Regions from separate parts of the Methylobacterium sp. 285MFTsu5.1 genome, predicted to be linked through region 1. Evidence: predicted binding sites of a transcription regulator. Region 1 holds the regulator's gene; the other holds the start of a gene.

Region 1 (2,901 bases):
GAACGCCGCGTACTTCCCCTACGCCGAGACGGCGATCGACAACGCCGCCGCGCAGGTGATGAGCGTCGACGGGACCGGCCTGCACCTGACCCTCGCCCGGAGCAGCCCGACCGACCCGGTGCCCGCCGCGCTGCCCGGCGTCCTGACGGTCGAGGCGGTCGACGCCGCCGGGACCCGCCGGCTCGCCTTCGCGTACGGCGACGAGCCGGTCCTCCCGGCCGCCGCGGCGCCGGCCGCGACCGCGCCGCCCGCGACCGCGCCGGCCGCCGCCGACTTCGACGCGCTGACGCTGGCGACCGCCGCGGCCTTCGCCTTCCTCGGCGGCCTGATCCTCAATCTGATGCCCTGCGTCTTCCCGGTCCTGTCGATCAAGGTGCTCGGCCTCGTGCGGCACGCGGGCGAGGGGCCGGCTCGGCTGCGGCTCCACGGCCTCGCCTACACGGCCGGCGTCCTGGCGAGCTTCCTGGCGCTCGCCGCCGCGCTGATCGGCCTGAAGAGCGGCGGGGCCGCGATCGGCTGGGGGTTCCAGCTCCAGTCGCCCGCCATCGTGGCGGGGCTCGCCTACCTGCTGTTCGCGATGGGCCTGAGCCTCTCGGGCGCGGTCCATGTCGGAGGCCGGCTCGCCGGCCTCGGCGACGGCCTCACCCGGCGCGGCGGCCTGAGCGGCTCGTTCTTCACCGGCGTGCTCGCGACCCTGGTGGCGACGCCCTGCACGGCGCCGTTCATGGGCTCGGCGGTGGGCTTCGCGCTGACCCAGAGCGCCGGCGTGGCGCTCGCCGTCTTCGCGAGCCTCGGCCTCGGCCTCGCCCTGCCCTTCCTGCTCCTGACCCTCTGGCCGCCGGCCCTGCGGGCGCTGCCGCGGCCGGGCGCCTGGATGGAGACCCTCAAGCAGGTGCTGGCCTTCCCGGTCTACGCCACCGTGGCGTGGCTGATCTGGGTGCTGGCGCAGCAGGTCGACCCGCGCGGGCTGCTGGCGGCGCTGATCGGCCTCGTCCTCGTGGGCTTCGCCGCCTGGGCCTGGGAGCACGGCCGCGCCGCCCCGCCGCGGGCCGGCCGGGTCGCGCAGGCCGCCGCCGCGCTGGCGCTGATCGCCGTCGGGGCCCTCGCCGTCACCCTGCCCCGGGACCGCGCCGCGCCGGCCGCGCAGGCCGCCGCCGACGGGATCGAGCCGTTCACGCAGGCGCGCCTCGACGCCCTGGTCGACGCGCACCGCCCCGTCTTCGTGGACATGACCGCCGCGTGGTGCATCACCTGCGCGGTCAACGAGGCGACCTCGCTCAACACCAAGGCCGTGCGGGCCGCGATGGCCGAGCGCGGCGTGACCTACATGAAGGGCGACTGGACCAACCAGAACCCCGAGATTACCCGCCTCCTGGAGAAGCACGGGCGCAGCGGCGTCCCGCTCTACCTGCTCTATACCGGGACGGGAGAGCCCCAGGTGCTGCCGCAGATCCTCACCGAGGGGACGGTCCTGGCGGCGCTGGAGGCGGTGCCGGCCGCCTCGGGCCGGAGCGCGGCGCTGGCGCGCTGAATCCCTGGAGACCGGGACGCGCGGATCTTCGCGGGCCCGTCCCACCGTCTTTGCGAGCGGAGCGAAGCAACCCAGCAGCGCCGCGCGCATCGGCGTCCCGCCGCCCTGGGTCGCTTCGCTGCGCTCGCGATGACGGTGCGCCGGAGCGAAGTCCTATCCGGACGGCCAGTGAGGCCGCCTCAGGCCTCCAGCGAGAAGGTCTCGTCGAAGGCGTAGCCCGAGCCCCGGACCGTACGGATCGGGTCGGTCTGGCGCGGGCCGTTCAGCGCCTTGCGCAGCCGCCCGACATGGACGTCGACGGTACGCTCGTCGATGTAGACGTCGTGGCCCCACACCCCGTCGAGGAGCTGCTCGCGGGAGAAGACCCGGCCCGGCGCCAGCATCAGGAATTCCAGGAGCCGGAACTCCGTGGGGCCCAGATGCAGCTCCTCGCCGCCGCGGCGGACGCGGTGGCCGATGCGGTCGAGTTCCAGGTCGCCGGCCGCTAGCCGGTCCGAGACGTGGGCGGGCTTGGCCCGGCGCAGGAGCGCGCGGATCCGGGCGAGCAGCTCCGGGACCGAGAACGGCTTGACGATGTAGTCGTCGGCGCCCGTGCCGAGACCGCGGACGCGGTCGCCCTCCTCGCCCCGGGCGGTGAGCATAATCACCGGCAGGCGCTCGGTCTCCCGGCGCGCCCGGATCCGGCGGCACAGCTCGATCCCCGAGAGGCCGGGCAGCATCCAGTCGAGCAGGACGAGGTCCGGGATCCGCTCCGCCAGGAGCAGCTCGGCGTCGTCGCCGCGCGCCGCCGAATCCACCAGGAAGCCCTCGGCCTCCAGGTTGTAGCGGAGCAGCGTGCTCAGGGCCTCCTCGTCCTCGACGATCAGGACTTGCATGCTCACGTTCGAAGACTCGTTCTGCGGGCGGTCCCCGGATGGTGCAGGAGGCGCCGCCCCGCCTCAACCCGCACGGAGAGTGACCCCGGCCGCGCCCACAGGAAGGCGCCGGGGTCGGCGCCTCACGGCGCCTGCACGCCGTCCACGGTCGCGTAGTTCGACGCGTCGTTCTTCGGCCGGTCACCCGCCAGCGTCTCGCCCGTGGCGAGGTAGTGGATCGTCTCGGCGATGTTGGTGGTGTGGTCGCCGATGCGCTCGACGTTCTTCGCGCAGAACAGGAGATGCGTGCAGAACGAGATGTTGCGCGGATCCTCCATCATGTAGGTCAGGAGCTCGCGGAACAGGGAATTGTACAGGGCGTCGATCTCGCCGTCGCGCTCCCAGACGTCGTGGGCCGCCTGGACGTCGCGGCTCCCGTAGGCGTCGAGCACGTCCTTGAGCTGACCCTCGGCGAGGTCGCTCATGTGGCGCACGCCGAGCACGATCTTCTGGGCC
Region 2 (2,901 bases), on a different contig from region 1:
CGACGAGGGTCGCGGGCCCTTGCGGGCGCTGGAGGATCAGGCAGGCCTCCGGCTTGTGCCGCGAGGCCGCGATCGCCGCGTCGAGGAGCGGCTTGTAGGCGACCACGCGGTTCGGCTCGATCCCGCAGGAGGCGGCGAGCACCACCTTCGGCGCCGCGTCCTCGATCCGCACCGCCAGCTCGTTGGCGGCGAAGCCGCCGAACACCACCGAGTGGACCGCGCCGAGCCGGGCGCAGGCCAGCATGCCGAACAGCGCCTCGGGCACCATCGGCATGTACAGGATCACCCGGTCGCCCTTGCCGACACCGAGGTCGGCCAGCACGGCGGCCAGCACCGCCACCTCGTCGCGCAGCGCCCGGTAGGTGATGCTGCGCTTGGTCCCGGTCACGGGCGAGTCGTAGCGGATCGCCACCTGATCCGCCCGGGCCCCGTCCGCGTGGCGGTCCACCGCGTTGTGGCAGGCGTTCAGGGTGCCGTCCGGGAACCAGCGTCCGTAGGGGCCGGAATCCGGCGCGAAGGCCCGCTCCGGCGCCCGCGCCCAGTCGAGGGCCCGCGCCGCACCGAGCCAGAACGCCTCGGGGTCGCGGCAGGCCGATTCGTAGATCTCCGGGTAGCGGCCCGGCAGGCTGGCTCTCGTCATCGGTTGGGCGTTTCCTCGCGGACCGCTCTCCGGCGGCGGGCCGCAGAGTAGCCCATTCTGGCGCGCGCGGGAGTGACCACCGGAGAGAAGGCCGCGCCCAGGTCGCGGTGGCCGAGGCCGGACGTCCGCCAAAAGAAAACCGCCGCACCGGGGCTCCCGATGCGGCGGTCGTCAGCTTGAATTCGCTATCGGATTGGACGTCTCAGGCGTCAGTGCAACGTGTCGTTGCCCGCCTGAAGCTTGTTGATCTCGTCCTTGAGGAGGAGTTTCCGTCGCTTCAGCTCGGCGATGTGGAGGTCGTTCGCCGAAGGTCTGTGGATCGCTTCCTGAATCTCGCGCTCGAGGGCTTCGTGCTTCCGGGCGAGTTGGTTCAGATGCGTCTGCAGCGACATGAGTCGAATCTCCTGTCATCGTTTCGACACAACGAGATTGGCACAGGATGCCGGACCTGTCGAAGCGTTTTCTGCTGCTAAGTCTGATGATTGCTTACCGCGCCGCCTTGTCCGGCGCCGGAGCGTGACGCATGCTCTCGGGCGACGAACGGTCTTCGGGTTCTCAGGTGACGATGGCGGACGAGGCGGGTGAGGGTGCGCAGTCGGACCTCCTGGGCGAACTGGCGCGGCTGCGCGAGGAGCACCGGGATCTCGACAGCGCCATCGAGGCGCTGGAGCGCAGCGTCGCCGGGGACCAGCTCCAGATCCAGCGCCTGAAGAAGCGCAAGCTCACGCTGCGCGACCGCATCTATCACATCGAGGACGCGCTCACGCCGGACATCATCGCCTGATGCCGGTGGACGCCCTCCGGCCCCGCCTTGCCGCGGGCCCGCGCCGCCTGTAAGCGCCCTCTTTTGCCGGGATCAACGATGGCGTCGCCTCCTCCGGTCGCGATCATCATGGGCAGCCAGTCCGACTGGGCGACCATGCGTCATGCCGCCGAGACGCTCGACGCGCTCGGCGTACCGTACGACGCGCGCATCGTGTCGGCCCACCGCACGCCGGACCGGCTCGTCGCCTTCGCCAAGGGCGCGGTCGCAGCTGGCCTCAAGGTGGTGATCGCCGGTGCGGGCGGCGCCGCGCACCTGCCCGGCATGGCGGCCGCGATGACCCGCCTGCCGGTCTTCGGCGTGCCGGTGGAGTCGAAGGCCCTCTCCGGCCAGGACAGCCTGCTCTCCATCGTCCAGATGCCGGCCGGCATCCCGGTGGGGACCCTGGCGATCGGCCGGGCCGGGGCGGTGAACGCGGCCCTGCTCGCCGCCGCCGTCCTGGCGCTGACCGATCCGGACCTGGCGGAGCGCCTGGAGGCGTGGCGCGCGGCCCAGAGCGCCTCGGTGGCCGAACGGCCGGTGACGGAAGAGAACGCGTGACGGACAAGATCCTCGGCCCCGGCTCCATCCTCGGCATCGTCGGTGGGGGCCAGCTCGGGCGCATGATCGCGCTCGCGGCGGCCGATTACGGCCTCAAGGCGCATGTCTACGCGCCCGACGCGGACAGCCCCGCCTTCGACGTGGCCGCCCGGACCACCTGCGCGGCCTACGACGACGCCGCGGCGCTGGCGGATTTCGCCCGCGGCGTCGACGTCGTGACCTACGAGTTCGAGAACATCCCGCACGCCACCGCCGACGTCCTCGCCCGGCACGCCGCCCTGCACCCGAACGCGCGCGCGCTCTCGACCACGCAGGACCGGCTCTCCGAGAAGGAGTTCATCAACGGCCTGGGCATCCCGACGGCGCCGTTCCGGGCGGTGGACACGCCCGACGACCTCGACCGGGCGATCGAGGTGATCGGCCTGCCGGCCGTGCTCAAGACCCGCCGCTTCGGCTACGACGGCAAGGGGCAGCGCATGCTCCGCGAGCGGGCCGAGGGCGACCGCAACGCCCTGTTCGCCGAGTTCGGCGGCGCGCCGCTGATCTTGGAGGGCTTCGTGCCGTTCGAGCGCGAGGTCTCGGTGGTGGGCGCGCGCGGGCGCGACGGCAGCTTCGCGGCCTACGATCTCTGCGAGAACGAGCACCGCGACCACATCCTCGCGCTGACCCGGGTGCCGGCGCCCGGCGTGTCCGCCGAGACGGGTCGCGCCGCCGTCGAGATCGCCCGGCGGATCGCCGACGCCCTCGACTATGTCGGCGTGCTCGCCGTCGAGATGTTCCTCGTCCGCGAGGACGGGGCGGAGCGGCTGGTGGTCAACGAGATCGCGCCCCGGGTGCACAATTCCGGCCACTGGACCAGCGAGGGCGCGCTGACCTCGCAGTTCGCCCAGCACGTCCG

Evidence for each region. Region 1 encodes PhoB, which activates phosphate uptake and scavenging genes when phosphate is short. Its sites were predicted from a motif close to TGTCATNNANCTGTCAT; they were not measured.
Region 2: a site for PhoB is predicted at 1,046-1,062, ahead of H288_RS0109765 (DUF465 domain-containing protein). Genes of this name have one in related genera too.

The regions. Positions count from the first base shown of each region.
Region 1 covers NZ_KB911282.1:62,066-64,966, reverse strand. Annotated here, with positions in the region: gene H288_RS0118900 (protein-disulfide reductase DsbD domain-containing protein) at 1-1,531, shown strand, start outside; gene phoB (phosphate regulon transcriptional regulator PhoB) at 1,711-2,406, opposite strand; gene phoU (phosphate signaling complex protein PhoU) at 2,529-2,901, opposite strand, start outside.
Region 2 covers NZ_KB911273.1:243,638-246,538, reverse strand. Annotated here, with positions in the region: gene H288_RS0109770 (propionyl-CoA synthetase) at 1-640, opposite strand, end outside; gene H288_RS0109765 (DUF465 domain-containing protein) at 850-1,032, opposite strand; gene H288_RS0109760 (DUF465 domain-containing protein) at 1,164-1,424, shown strand; gene purE (5-(carboxyamino)imidazole ribonucleotide mutase) at 1,503-2,003, shown strand; gene H288_RS0109750 (5-(carboxyamino)imidazole ribonucleotide synthase) at 2,000-2,901, shown strand, end outside.